Regions from separate parts of the Agrobacterium sp. SORGH_AS 787 genome, predicted to be linked through region 2. Evidence: predicted binding sites of a transcription regulator. Region 2 holds the regulator's gene; the other holds the start of a gene.
What was found. Region 2 encodes PhoB, which activates phosphate uptake and scavenging genes when phosphate is short. Its sites were predicted from a motif close to TGTCATNNANCTGTCAT; they were not measured.
Positions count from the first base shown of each region.

Region 1 (7,160 bases), 1.5 Mb from region 2:
GCTTCGATCACGCGACCCAGGACGTTTCCTGCCGCTTCGCCGATCGCGCCGAGCAGCCGCTCCCAGAGGGATGAAATTTGCAAACAGGCGAAATCGAACATCATGTCTCTAAGCATGACGGCTCCATGGTGTGAATGCAAGACGCATAAGGTCGCTGATCATTAAGTTTTCGTCATCTTAGCTTCGCTCTACGCTGATCGTTTGACGCAGACGTAACAGCTTTTCCACAGGTCGGTTCCGAGGTCACTGACACTTCCCGGCATTGAAACGATTATATTCGCCACGCAGTTCACCGATCTTCGAGAATACCGCGAAATACCCGTTTTTCTTGAGAAATTCACTTTACATGCAAAACGGCCTGTCGCATCCATTTGCCCCGACACGCATTGAGAACCGACAAAGGAGAGCCCCATGGCCAAACAAAAAGTCGCAATGTTGACCGCAGGCGGACTGGCGCCCTGCCTCTCGTCTGCCGTGGGCGGATTGATCGAACGTTACACCGACATCGCTCCCGAAATCGACATCGTGGCCTACCGCTCCGGCTATCAGGGCGTGCTCCTCGGCGACAGCGTCGCCATCACCAAAGAGATGCGCGAGAAGGCTCCCCTGCTGCATCGCTATGGCGGCTCCCCAATCGGCAACAGCCGCGTGAAGCTCACCAATGCCGCCGATTGCGCCAAGCGTGGATTGGTGAAGGAAGGCGAAAACCCCTTGCAAGTGGCTGCAGATCGTCTCGCCAAGGATGGCGTCACCATTCTTCACACCATTGGCGGCGACGACACCAATACCACCGCTGCCGACCTTGCCGCCTATCTCGGAGCCAATGGTTACGACCTCACCGTCGTCGGCCTTCCCAAGACGGTCGACAATGACGTGGTCCCGATCAAGCAGTCGCTGGGCGCCTGGACGGCGGCGGAAGTCGGCGCAAACTTCTTTGACAATGTCAGCAACGAACAGAGTGCAGCACCCAAGACCTTCGTCATTCACGAAGTCATGGGCCGCCACTGCGGCTGGCTGACGGCCGCCACCGCGCGCGCCTATATCCAGAAGGTCAAGAGCAACGACTATGTCGAGGGCTTGCTGATGAGCGAAGAGTTGAAGCGCATCGACGGTCTTTACCTGCCTGAAATGGCCTTCGACATCCAGGCGGAAGCGGACCGCCTGAAGAAAATCATGGAGAAGAATGGCTTCGTCACCCTCTTCGTCTCCGAGGGAGCAGGCCTCGATTCGATCGTTGCGGAACGTGAGGCCGCCGGCGAAGCGGTCAAGCGCGATGCCTTCGGCCATGTGAAGATCGATACGATCAATGTCGGCGGCTGGTTCCAGAAACAGTTCGCGAGCCTCATCGGCGCCGAGCGCACCATGGTACAGAAGTCCGGTTACTATGCCCGCTCGGCCCCGGCCAACGGAGAGGATCTACGCCTGATCCACAGCATGGTGGATCTGGCGGTCGAAAGCGCCCTCAACAAGGTCTCCGGCGTGACTGGTCATGATGAGGATCAGGGCGGCAAGCTGCGCACCATCGAGTTCCCGCGGATCAAGGGCGGCAAGCATTTCGATATCTCCGCGCCTTGGTTCTCCGAGGTGATGGACCATATCGGCCAGCCCTTCAAAGCAGCGTAACGATCAACGCCCTCCTAAATTATTAGGAAGACAAGATCGAACTGATGCATCCATTGGCCCGGAAAACCGTTTGGTTCCCGGGCCAATGCTTTATTCTCCTTTTGAACGTACCTGGAAGAAGGCGTGGCTTTCGCACAACGCAGCGCGGGAAAGCCCGCATTGTTCCAAACTCCATGTGACGAAGGCTTTATTATCGCCTCATCGCTTGGTAAAAAGATGTGAAGGGCAAGGAGGTCGTCATGTCCGCACAAGTCTGGCTGGTGTTCTGCGCAGCCTGTGCCATTCTTTTTGCGCTGCCATCGCCCATTGCTTTCAAGGTTGCAAACTATGCAGCGGTCCGCGGCAAGCGCACCATGATCGCTTCGGTGAGCGGCGCGACGCTTGGTGCCATGACGACATTTACGGCGGCGGCTATCGTGATGGCTGGCGCGCCCTTTGTGCCTTCGTCTTTTCTCGACGTTATTCAATGGGCCGGCATCGGCTGGCTGATGCTCTTCGGTCTCTGGACGATCGCAACGCCCGCCGCCCGCGAATCCCAGGCGGAAAACGACAATCTGCGCGCCAGAACACTCGGTGCCATTTTCATCGATTGCTTCGTCCTGGCGGCACTGCGCCTCCGCTACTTCGCCTTCTTCATCGCTTTCCTGTCGCAGTTCATCAACCGCTCGCGTGACGTGGTGGACATGTTGACGCAGATGCAGGCTGCGACCCTCGTCATGTCTCTAATATGCCTGACGCTTCAGGCCACGTTTGCACGCTCGACCATCGCTATGGTGCGCCGCGCATCGGCGACGAAAAAGGTCAGAAACACCCGCGGAACACGCTTCATTACCGGCCGCGCAGTCTCCGCCGGCTACCGCCGCATCGCCGCCTGAAATACATCTGCCGCCTCCCGTCTTGCCGGAATCCTTACAATCAGTTAATGATCCGCTCATGAGACTGCGTGCTTCGTTTGATACGGGGGCATCAACGGGCAGGCAAATTAGAGGCGGCAGCATGATATTTTCTGGCAATTTGCGCCGTAAATCGGCGTCACTTTTGTCGTCCACCATGGGCTTGACGCTGGCTTTGGCAGGATGCACCAGCGTCGAATATTCAGCAAATTCCGACGTTCATTCCCCCAAGATTGCGGCCGCACCGGTTGCGGCACAGGCGGCAGCGGCAGGCCCAGTGGCCCCCGGCACGCAGACGACAAACGAGGGCCAGCAGTCCGGCCCCGTAGCAGCGGCAGAGACGAATGCGACGACAGTCGCCTCCCCGGTTCAGGTCGCATCCAATTCCGCGACAAGCCCTATGCCCTCCACACCAGCCGTCAAGGGCGGTCGTGTCGCCCTTCCTCCGGCAGCAGAAATTGCAGCCGCCGCCGCGATTTCCGCACAGATGCAATCCCCGACAGGCGCTCCGCAAATGGCATCGGCCACAACGGCAGCAACGCTTGGCGCCACACCTGTCGCCGCAACCGCGATGACGACCAATCACGCAGCCGGTCTACAGGCCGCGGCAAACACCTCCGCCACCGCTTCCCTGCCGCAGGTCGTGGCTGTCAAGGGCTCCTTCCCTCCTGCCCCGCCACCACCCGGCACGCCATCGGCAGCGCCAGTGCAGTTGACGGAAGACATGGTGCGCGTGCAGACGATCGTGCCGCTGCCCAAGCCTGACAGCACCGTCCTCGCCTATGCCTCCGCTCCGCAAAATGCGGCATTGGCTGCGATCAGCACCCGCGAAGGTCTCAGCACCGGGCCGCAGCCCGTCGGGCGCGAGAAGCTCAGCGGCCTGATCTCCAAATACGCGACCATGTACAGCGTCCCGGAAGATCTGGTGCACCGCGTCGTCATGCGCGAAAGCCGCTATAATCCCGGCGCCTATAATCGCGGCCACTTTGGTCTGATGCAGATCAAGCATGCCACGGCCCGTTCCATGGGCTTCAATGGCCCTGCCTCCGGCCTGTTCGACGCCGAAACCAATCTGCGCTACGCCGTCAAATATCTGAGCGGCGCCTGGAAGGTATCCGAAAACGATCGCGATGGCGCGGTTCGCCTTTATGCACGCGGCTACTACTACGATGCCAAGCGCAAGGGCATGCTCCACGTCCTGCGTCAGTAACAGAGCGTTCTAGTCCCTTAACTCTCTATGATCTGACCTGTCCTTGAACAAAGGGCAGTCGAACGCCTTTTGGCGTCTGCGGCACTGCTCCGGGCAACGTTTGTATCAACGCGTGCTACCGGAGCGACTGCCTCCCGCTCCTCCCGTCATTAAACTGTTGCGTCCTGACGCTACACGCCTGTCACCCGAACGATAGGTGGAATCATATGACGAGTGCTGCCCCCAAAACCGGCTTCAGCAAGAACACCAAGCTCAAAGCTGCGCTCCTCCAGCACAAGGCGCTTTCGACGAGCGGCCTGTCGGAGCGTCTGTTCGGCATGCTGTTTTCCGGCCTCGTCTATCCACAGATCTGGGAAGACCCCGATGTCGACATGCAGGCCATGGAGCTTCGCGAAGGCCACAGCATCGTTACTATCGGCTCAGGGGGCTGCAATGCGCTGGCCTACCTGTCGCAAAGCCCGAAAAGCATCGATGTGGTCGATCTCAACCCTCACCACATCGCGCTGAACCGGCTGAAGCTCGCAGCCTTCCGCCACCTGCCGAGCCATGGCGATGTCGTGCGCCAATTCGGCAAGGCCAATATCGGCTCCAACAGCGAAGGCTACGACCGCTTCATCGCCCCCAATCTCGATGCGCAGACACGCGCCTACTGGTCGAAGCGCACGATTGCAGGACGCCGTCGCATCTCCGTTTTCGATCGCAACATCTACCGTACCGGCCTTCTCGGCCGCTTCATCGGCGCTGGACACCTCCTCGCACGCTTGCACGGCGTCAAGCTTCAGGACATTGCAAAGACCCGCTCGATGGAAGAGCAGCGCCAGTTCTTCGATGAAAAGGTGGCGCCTCTCTTCGACAAGCCGATGATCCGCTGGCTGACCAAGCGCAAGAGTTCGCTCTTCGGCCTCGGCATCCCGCCGCGCCAATATGACGAGCTCGCCAGCCTCTCGGACGGCAACACCATCGCGCCCGTTTTGCGCAGGCGTCTGGAAAAGCTCGCCTGCGACTTCTCCCTGAAAGACAACTACTTTGCATGGCAGGCCTTCGCCCGCCGTTATCCCGAGCCCGGCGAAGGCGCGCTACCGGATTACTTGAAGCCCGAATATTACGACGCCATCCGAAAGAATGCCGATCGCGTCACCGTCCATCATGCCACCTTCACCGAACTTTTGGCGTCCAAGCCCGCCTCGTCGGTGGATCGCTATGTGCTGCTCGACGCGCAGGACTGGATGAGCGACGTGCAGATCAATGAGTTGTGGGCGCAGATCAGCCGCACTGCCGCACCCGATGCCCGCGTGATCTTCCGCACGGCCGCAGAAAAGAGCGTAATCGAGGGCCGGATCTCGCCCGATATTCGCGCCCAGTGGTCCTATCTCGAGAACCGCTCGCTGCAACTCAACGCCAAGGATCGCTCCGCCATCTATGGCGGCTTCCACATCTACCAGAGGGCATCTGCATGAAGAGCATCGGAGACAGTGTGGGCCTTGCAAACGCCCAGCATGCCACCCTGATGGACAGAATGTACCGTCATCAGCGGCACATCTATGACATCACCCGCAAATACTATCTGCTCGGGCGTGACCGCACGATCGAACGTCTGGATGTACCCCATGGTGGCAGCCTTCTGGAAGTCGGTTGCGGCACGGGCCGCAATCTTCTGCTCGCAGCCCGTCATTTTCCGCTCGCCAAGCTCTACGGTCTCGATATCTCCGCCGAGATGCTGACCACGGCAGCGGAGAACTTCACCGGCAAGAAGGCACGTCCGACGCTGCGCGTTTCCGATGCTACCACCTTCAGGCTCAGCGAGTTTGGACGCAGCGAGGGGTTCGATCGCATCATGATCTCCTATGCGATCTCGATGATTCCCGAATGGGAAAAGGCAGTGGAACGCGCCCTCCTGTCGCTGGCACCCGGCGGGTCGCTGCACATCGTCGATTTCGGTCAGCAGGAACACCTGCCCGTCTGGTTCCGCAGCCTGCTGCAGGCGTGGCTGACGAAGTTCCACGTCACGCCACGCGCAAACCTGCGCTACGTGCTCGAGACGCTCGCCGGAAGCCATAATGCGTCGCTGGAATTTGAACCGATCGCCCGCGGTTACGCCTGGCGCGCAGTGCTGACCATGCCGAAGAGTTGAGAGAGCCATCCCGCCGCCTGGGAATGAATTCTCCTCCTTCCTCTTGTCATAACCGCTTGTTTACCCTGTTATGGTAAATGCGGATTAACGATATGCCGCGTCGGCCAAAGAGCAGGCGCGCGCAATCGGCGGCAACTCATTCAACTGGGAACATCATGCGGCGGCTCATTCCGGCTCTTCTTGGCACCTTGCTGATCCTTAGCGGCTGCACCTCGACCAGTTACGATTTCCTGGAAACCGCGTCCGTCGCCCGGCCGAAGTTCAAGGATAACGATCCGCATGATTTCGGGCGCAACTCGCCGCACAGACACGAGGTCCACGGTATCGACATTTCCAAGTGGAATGGCGAGATCGAATGGGCGACCGTGCGCAAGTCCGGCGTATCCTTCGCCTTCATCAAGGCCACCGAAGGCACCGATCGCCTCGATTCCCGTTTCGATGAATACTGGCGCGGCGCGGCCGCCGCCGGCGTGCCGCACGCACCTTACCATTTCTATTACTTCTGCGCGCCAGCCGATGCGCAGGCCGACTGGTTCATCCGTAATGTTCCGAAGGAATCGATGAAGCTGCCGCCGGTTCTCGATGTGGAGTGGAACCCCGCCTCCCCGACCTGCAAGACGCGCCCATCGCCCGATGTGGTCCGCTCCGAAATCCAGCGCTTCCTCACCCGCATCGAAAACTATTATGGCATGCGCCCGATCATCTATACCAGCGTGGATTTCCACCGGGACAATCTGGTCGGCCAGTTCAAGAACTATCACTTCTGGGTTCGCTCGGTCGCGGCTCATCCATCGGAAATTTATCCGCAGCGCCAATGGGCCTTCTGGCAATATACCGGCACCGGCATCATCCCCGGCATCAGCACACCCACCGATATCAATGTCTTCTCTGGAAGCGAGAAGAACTGGCGCACATGGGTCGCGTCTGCCTCCAACGCCCGCAGTTGACGACAGCGAAAACGCCAGATCGTCTTAGGTAGCAGGCGCAGTTGTCACAAAAACGTATACCACTTCTGCGCGACCTGCTTTGGACTTGCTTTTTGAGCCAAGACAGGCAGATGTGCGACGAAATAATCGCAAAGGTGAGGAAACAAAACCTCGGCGATTATCTTTCACGATCCTGCCCATGCTTCCGCCACAAAGGGAAGGAAACCAGTGGGCCAATCGCACATTTGAGGAATTCTGATGTTCAGCTTCTCGCAACGCAGCCTGGTTCTTGCTGCCACTCTCTTTGCCTTGTCCTGCGGATCCGCACTGGCCGTTACCCCAACCGTCTCTCCCGATGATCCGAAGCAGGTTCCCTG
Region 1 covers NZ_JAUTBG010000002.1:2,829,913-2,837,072, forward strand. Annotated here, with positions in the region: gene QE435_RS22935 (DnaJ family molecular chaperone) at 1-104, opposite strand, end outside; gene QE435_RS22940 (pyrophosphate--fructose-6-phosphate 1-phosphotransferase) at 412-1,623, shown strand; gene QE435_RS22945 (LysE family transporter) at 1,863-2,498, shown strand; gene QE435_RS22950 (lytic transglycosylase domain-containing protein) at 2,620-3,726, shown strand; gene QE435_RS22955 (DUF3419 family protein) at 3,933-5,183, shown strand; gene QE435_RS22960 (class I SAM-dependent methyltransferase) at 5,180-5,857, shown strand; gene QE435_RS22965 (GH25 family lysozyme) at 6,013-6,804, shown strand; gene QE435_RS22970 (lytic murein transglycosylase) at 7,042-7,160, shown strand, end outside.
Region 1: the regulator PhoB is predicted to act here: its motif matches at 3,871-3,887, upstream of QE435_RS22955 (DUF3419 family protein).

Region 2 (7,932 bases):
ACCATCCCCGGCCCAAATGTCGCGATAAACGATTGATGAAACGCCGCCGTGAACCGGCAGCACTGGTTGGCGTAAAGATGGGGCGTTGCGCTGGAAATTCAAGTTCCAGGCTCGCCCTCACTCTTAGCCTACGCTCGGCCTCAGATGACGCCCATGCACCAGGCGATCACGGCCTTTTGCGCATGCAGGCGATTTTCCGCCTCATCGAAGACCACCGATTGCGGGCCGTCGATCACCGCATCGGTCACTTCCTCACCGCGGTGCGCGGGCAGGCAGTGCATGAAGAGTGCCTCGCTATTGGCCTTCTTCATCAGTGCTTCATTGACCTGATAGGGCTGGAAGATATTGTGGCCGCGCGCCTTGTGCTCCTGGTTCATGGAAACCCAGGTGTCAGTGACGATGCAGTCGGAACCGGCGACAGCGCGCTCGGCATCATGGCAAAGCATGACCTCGCCACCATTGTTGCGCGCCCAATTGAGGTACTTGTCTAAAGGCTCCGAGCCCATCGGCACAGCCATGTTCATCTTGTAGCCGAAGCGGGCAGAGCCTTCGACCAGCGAATGCAACACGTTGTTGCCGTCGCCCGTCCAGGCAATGGTCTTGCCCTTCACTGGGCCACGATGCTCTTCGAAGGTCATGATATCGGCCATGATTTGGCAAGGATGCGTCTCGTCCGTCAGGCCATTGATGACCGGAACAGTGGCGTGTTCGGCAAGCTCCAGCAGACGCGAGTGGTCGGTGGTGCGGATCATGATGGCATCGACATAGCGCGACAGCACCTTGGCGGTATCGCCAATGGTTTCGGCCCGGCCGAGCTGCATTTCGGTGCCGGAGAGAAACAGCGTTTCACCGCCAAGCTGGCGCATGCCGACATCGAAGGACACGCGGGTGCGCGTCGATGGCTTTTCAAAGATCATCGCCAGCATCTTGCCGGCCAGCGGCTGTTCTGCCGTTCCGTTCTTTGTCGCGATCTTGCGGCTCTTGGCGTCTTCAAGAATGAGCCGCAGGTCTTCCGAACCGACGGCCGAAAGGTCAAGGAAATGCTTTGCCATTTAATTTAGTCCCATCAATGCGGGCCACCCTTTACGCCGGCCCTCAATGCGCCCCGTGTCAGGCGCTCTTTGCCAGTTTGGTGGTGAGTGCTTCTGCGGCCTTCTCGATGCGCGCAAGCCCGTCACGCGCTTCTTCAGCCGTAACCACGAGCGGCGGCAGCAGACGGATGACGTTATCGCCCGCCGGAACGCCAAGAAGATGCTCCGCACGCATCGCCTGAAGCAGATCGCCGGATGGAACCCGCGCCTTGATGCCAAGCAGCAAACCTTCGCCACGGATTTCCTCGATCACATCGGGATAGCGATCCTTCAGCGACGCCAGCCCCTGGCGGAAGATCAGCGCGACATCGCGCACATGCTCGATGAAGCCATCGGCGAGAACAATGTCCAACACGGCATTGCCGGCGGCCATGGCCAGCGGATTGCCGCCATAGGTCGTGCCGTGCGAGCCTGCGGTCATGCCGGAAGCGGCTTCCGCCGTTGCAAGGCATGCGCCGAAGGGAAAGCCGCCGCCAATGCCTTTGGCAACGGCCATGATGTCAGGCGCGACACCCGAGCGCTCATAGGCAAAGAACTTGCCCGTACGACCCACACCGGTCTGCACTTCGTCGAAGATCAACAACAGGCCATGCTCTTCACAGAGCGCCCGAAGCGCACGCAGGAACTCGGGCTGAACGACACGGATACCGCCTTCGCCCTGGATCGGTTCGATCAGGAGTGCAGCCGTTTCCGGCACGATGGCAGCTTTCAGTGCTTCAAGATCGCCGAATGGCACCTGGTCGAAGCCTTCGACCTTTGGGCCGAAGCCCTCCAGATATTTCGCCTGGCCGCCAGCCGCGATGGTGGCGAGCGTGCGGCCATGGAACGCTCCTTCGAAGGTGATGATGCGGAATTTTTCCGGATGGCCGTGGGTGTACTGATAACGGCGTGCCGTCTTGATGGCGCATTCCAGCGCTTCCGCACCGGAGTTGGTGAAGAACACCTTGTCGGCGAATGTCGCATCCGTCAGACGCTTTGCCAGCACTTCCTGACCTGCAACCTCATAGAGGTTGGACAGGTGCCAGACCTTTTCCACCTGCGCCTTTAAGGACTCAACCATATGGGGATGGCTGTGGCCGACGGAGGTCACGGCAACGCCCGCACCGAAATCGAGATATCGCTCGCCGCTTTCCGTGATCAGCCAAACGCCCTCGCCTCGTTCGAAGCGCAGGGGGGCTCTGGAAAACGTATCGAACAACGGCCCGGATTTGGGGGCAGCTTCGGCCATGGCGACATCACTCCTTACGTCAAGTCGGGACAGACGACTGTCAATAGGGCTATCGGGTTATCCCTGCCCTGAAAATCAAAAATGCCGCCTCGCGGCGGCTTGCATGCTGTCTTCATTGCCAGCGCACTATTGTCACTTCCCCGCCTAATGTCAACAAATCTCGGCACTTTCGGCTCGTCTCAAGCTCTGGTAGGCGCGTTGCGCGCAGCCACCAACTGTTGCCTTTCTGACTCACAGGGGAAGCAAGTTGGGGAAAACCGGAAAATCGATTCCAGATGATTCCCGCGACTCTTGTCACGGAGTCAACCGACGATTAGGTTAACCGTCAATTACTAGACTGCAATGCGGCGGAACTAGTCACCTACAATCTGGCGAATGGCCTGCGCGTGGTTCACTCCACGGCATCGTGGGTGGATTCTGCCCGAGAACAACGCGACGAGCGGAGAAGCGGCATGAACTGGACGGACGAACGCGTAGAAAAGCTCAAGAGATTATGGTCCGAAGGGCTTAGCGCAAGCCAGATCGCAGCACAACTAGGCGGTGTGAGCCGCAATGCCGTCATCGGCAAGGTTCACCGCCTCAACCTGCCGGGTCGCGCCAAGGCCGGTGGCACGGTCGCCACATCGCGCCCAGCAGCCAAGCGTCCGGCGGCAGCGCCGCGTCCGGCGAGCTATGCGGCTCCAGCCCGCGCTGCGACGAACCGTCCGGCACCTGCCCGTAACACGGGTGCGCTGGCTTTCAAGGAAGATATGGACATCGACACGGTCGAGCCCATGGAATATGCCCGCTCTTCCAACAACGTTGTTATTCCGATTTCGCGTCGCCTGACGCTGACGGAATTGACCGAGCGCACCTGCAAGTGGCCTGTCGGCGACCCGCTTAAGGACGACTTCCATTTCTGCGGCTGCGAAGCGTCCGAAGCTTCGCCCTACTGCAAGTTCCACGCGAAAATGGCTTATCAGCCGGTGAGCGAACGCCGTAAGGCGTAAGGTCTCTCATAGCGATTACAGAAAGCGGGCTTCGGTCCGCTTTTTTTGTTGGCCCGTCTCCCCCATCCTCAAATAATCAAAACTTGCCCGCAGCAGCGATTGTGCCCAGACTATCGTCATGGATGCGATCGATATGCTGGACGACTATATCTCGACACTGTGGGCAAAAGCCGTCGACACGCCATTCCCGCCGATCCCGCGTCGCCGGTGCGGAGACGCAACCGTCTATGTCGAATGCCGACGCGGACGCTACTGACTGATTTGCGAGGAGCGCGGGGAAGAGTATTGGCGTCGTGAAGCCACGGACATGGACGATGCCGCGTTCCAGTTGATATCCATCGTTGCAGGCGAGTTGGTGCGCGACCGCGAGCTGGAGTTTCGGGAAAGCACAGCCCGCTGTTTCTCTGGATCGAATGACTACTCGCGCTGAGCGCCATCAAAGACAGCTACGGCACCCGAACCATGGCCAACTATCTGGACGTGCTGAGACACAGCCCGCTGTCGCAGGACGAGATAGACGCCGCGCGATATCCCATCCCGTCATCATTCATGTGACGCCAGCAAGTCCGGCGCCACAGGATCGGTGCACTTCACCATCGGGTTAAGCGCCCCGAGACGATCAAGCTTCCATGGAATAGCCCGCGCCGCGAACGGTGCGGATGACATCCTGCATGCTGGAGAAATTCAGCGCCTTACGCAGGCGGCCGACATGAACGTCCACCGTGCGTTCATCCACATAGATATCGTGTCCCCAGACGCCATCGAGAAGCTGGGAACGGGAGAACACACGGCCGGGCGAGGTCATGAGGAACTCCAGCAGGCGGAATTCGGTTGGTCCAAGACGGACTTCGCGGCTCTTGCGGTGAACGCGGTGCGTCTCGCGGTCGAGTTCGATATCGCCGCATTTCAGCACGGAGGACAGAACCTCTGGCTTGGCGCGGCGCAGCATCGCCTTGACGCGTGCCATCAACTCCGGTGTCGAGAAGGGCTTGACGACATAGTCGTCCGCGCCCGTTGCCAAGCCCCGAACCCGTTCGCTTTCCTCGCCACGAGCCGTCAGCATGATGATCGGCAAACGCTCTGTCTCCGGACGCATGCGCAGGCGGCGGCAAAGCTCGATGCCGGAGACGCCAGGCAACATCCAGTCGAGGATCAGAAGATCCGGCGTGCGCTCCTGAAGGCGGATTTCGGCCTCGTCGCCACGCGGAATGGTGTCGACATCATAGCCTTCGGATTCGAGATTGTAACGGAGGAGGACGCTCAGCGCCTCCTCATCTTCGACAACGGCGATTTTCGGCACCATGGCTCCAGATCCTATCTGTCGCTTACTCGGTCACAGCGCCGAGCGTGTTGGAACTATCGTCCTTCGGACGCTCACCCGCCGGCTGGCTGCCGGTGGTCATGTAGTAGATGGTCTCGGCAATGTTGGTGGCGTGGTCGCCGACGCGCTCGATGTTCTTGGCGCAGAACAGAAGATGCGTGCAGGTGGTGATGTTGCGTGGATCTTCCATCATGTAGGTCAGAAGCTCGCGGAACAGCGAGGTGTACATGGCGTCGATTTCCTCGTCGCGCTCGCGGATGGCCTGGGCCTTTTCCGCCGAGCGCGTGGAGTAGACGTCCAGCACTTCCTTCAACTGCACCAGCGCCAGTTCCGACAGATGCTCAAGGCCGCGCGCCAGCTTGCGCGGAACGCCTGTGCCAGCAACCGCAATCACACGCTTGGCGGTGTTTTTGCCGAGATCGCCGACACGCTCGAGGTCCGCGGCAATGCGCAACGACCCGATGATTTCACGAAGGTCTGCTGCCATCGGCTGGCGCTTGGCGATGGTGACGATCGCCTTGTCGCCGATTTCACGCTCGGCGTGATCGAGGATCGTATCGTCCGAGATGACTTTCTGCGCCAGCGCCGCATCGGAATTGACGAGCGCGCGCACGGCATCGGCGCACATCTGCTCGGCCAACCCGCCCATTTCGGCGATCCGGCGGCTGAGGAACTTCAGCTCCTCGTCATAGGCTGACATGATGTGGGAATGTGTCGGCATGTTCGTGGTCTCCAGTTTCGAGACGCCCTGTCGCAAGCCTTCTCAACGGCTCGAGCGACGGGCGCAGTGTGATGCGCAAGCGACAGCAGGATCAGCCGAACCGGCCCATAATGTAGTCCTGGGTGCGCTGATCATCCGGGTTGGTGAACATCTTGTCCGTATCGTTCTCCTCAACAAGGTGGCCGAGGTGGAACATGGCGGTGCGCTGTGAAACGCGAGCGGCCTGCTGCATCGAGTGGGTCACGATGACGATGGTGTAGTTGGCGCGAAGCTCGTGGATCAGTTCTTCCACCTTGGCGGTCGCGATCGGGTCGAGCGCAGAGCATGGCTCATCCATAAGGATGACTTCCGGCGAGACGGCGACGGCGCGCGCGATGCACAGGCGCTGCTGCTGGCCACCGGAAAGGCCGGTGCCGGATTCGTGCAGACGATCCTTGGCCTCGTTCCAGAGACCCGCCTTTTGCAGGCTGGACTCGACGATCTGGTCCATATCCGCCTTGTTGCGGGCAAGACCGTGAATGCGCGGGCCATAGGCGATGTTTTCATAGATCGACTTCGGAAACGGGTTCGGCTTCTGGAACACCATGCCCACACGGGCGCGAAGCTCGACCACATCGATTGCAGGATCGTAGATGTCTTCACCGTCAAGCGTGATCTGACCGGTCACGCGGCAGCCGTCGATCGTGTCGTTCATGCGGTTCAGCGTGCGCAGGAAGGTGGACTTGCCGCAGCCCGACGGGCCGATAAGAGCCGTCACCGTGTTCTCGCGAACGTTGAGGTTCACATCGTAAAGGGCGCGCTTCTCGCCGTAGTAAACGGAAACGTCCTTGCCGATCATCTTATGGGAAACTTCATTCATTTTCTTGTCCAGCGCCTTTTCAACTGCTGCTTCCGACAACATGTTCATTGTTCCGTTCTCCCTTGGTTCTTATCGCATTTCCAGATGGAAAACCGGTATCCACTTTTCCTCGAAATGCTTTACCAGCGCCGTTCGAAGCGGCGACGCAGCAGGATTGCGCCCACATTCATCACCAGGAGGAACATAAGCAGGATGATGATAGCGCCAGATGTTCTTTCGACAAAGGCGCGCTCGGCTTCGTTCGCCCACATATAGATCTGAACCGGCAGGGCCGTTGCAGGATCGAGCGGGGTCGTCGGGTAATTCGCCACGAAGGCCACCATGCCGATGAGAAGAAGCGGCGCGGTTTCGCCAAGCGCGTGGGCAAGGCCGATGATGGTGCCGGTCAGGATACCGGGCATGGCCAGCGGCAGCACGTGGTGGAAGATAGTCTGCATCTTCGAGGCACCAAGACCAAGCGCCGCTGCGCGGATCGAAGGCGGCACGGCTTTCAAGGCAGCGCGCGTTGCGATGATGATGGTCGGCAGCGTCATCAGTGTCAGCACCAGACCGCCCACCAGCGAGGCAGAGCGCGGGAAGCCCATGAAGTTGATGAACACCGAGAGACCGAGCAGACCGTAAACGATGGACGGCACGGCAGCCAGATTGTTGATGTTGACCTCGATGAGGTCCGTCAGGCGGTTCTTCGGCGCAAATTCTTCCAGGTAGATGGAGGCCGCAACACCGATCGGCAGCGACAGTACCAGCACGATCAGCATCATGTAGAAAGAGCCGATCAGCGCAACGCCGACGCCGGAGGCCTCCGGACGGCTGGAAGCGCCATTGAAGAAGATGCCGGTGTTGAACTTCTTCTCCAGAGCGCCCTTTCCAACCAGCTCATTCATCCAGCCGACCTGCTGGTCGGAGATGCGGCGGTTCTGTTCATCGCCCGACATATCGACCTGGCCCTTGAAGGCGCTGTCGACATCGCCGGATGCCAGCAGCGACACGGTGCGTGTCGTGCCGATCACGTTTGGATCGGAGGTGACGATATCGCGAAGCTGCGTGCGGACACTGTCAGAAATGAGCGCGTTGACGGCGCGCAGCGCCGTGCGGTCCTCCAGCGACACGCCGAGCACCTTGGCAAGCGAGTTGCGGGCGACCACCGGATAATTCGCCGTCATCAGCTTCGACGGGTTCTGTGCGCGCACATTGTCCGGATCGATAATCTGCTGCGAGAACTCGACCGGGATCGTGATCATCGTCTGCTGAAAGGCCGTATAGCCTTTGCCGATGACGGACCAGAGAAGCAGGAAGAGAAACAGCAGGCCGAAGGAGATCGCGGCGACGCCATAGGCGCGGAAGCGGCGCTCTGCAGCGTAACGGCGCTTGATGCCGATATCGCGACGGACCTTCTTCGTTGCGGCGGGGGCGGAGACGCCCGGAGTAACGACGTCGGTCATTCATACTGCTCCCGGTATTTGCGCACGATATAGAGCGCGTAGATATTGAGGCAAAGCGTGATGGCAAAGAGCGTGATGCCAAGCGCGAAGGCAACAAGCGTCTGCGGCGAGGTAAACTCAAGGTCGCCCGTCAGCTGGCTGACGATCTTGACGGTCACCGTCGTCATCGGCTCGAAGGGGTTGAGCTGCAGGCGCGCGGCAACACCGGCGGCCAGAACCACAATCATGGTTTCACCGATGGCGCGCGAAGCCGTCATCAGGATTGCGCCGACGATGCCTGG
Region 2 covers NZ_JAUTBG010000002.1:1,316,439-1,324,370, reverse strand. Annotated here, with positions in the region: gene argF (ornithine carbamoyltransferase) at 141-1,052, opposite strand; gene QE435_RS15670 (aspartate aminotransferase family protein) at 1,111-2,319, opposite strand; gene QE435_RS15665 (GcrA family cell cycle regulator) at 2,772-3,308, shown strand; gene QE435_RS15660 (hypothetical protein) at 3,427-3,564, shown strand; gene QE435_RS15655 (hypothetical protein) at 3,616-3,738, shown strand; gene phoB (phosphate regulon transcriptional regulator PhoB) at 3,928-4,611, opposite strand; gene phoU (phosphate signaling complex protein PhoU) at 4,634-5,350, opposite strand; gene pstB (phosphate ABC transporter ATP-binding protein PstB) at 5,442-6,257, opposite strand; gene pstA (phosphate ABC transporter permease PstA) at 6,329-7,651, opposite strand; gene pstC (phosphate ABC transporter permease subunit PstC) at 7,648-7,932, opposite strand, start outside.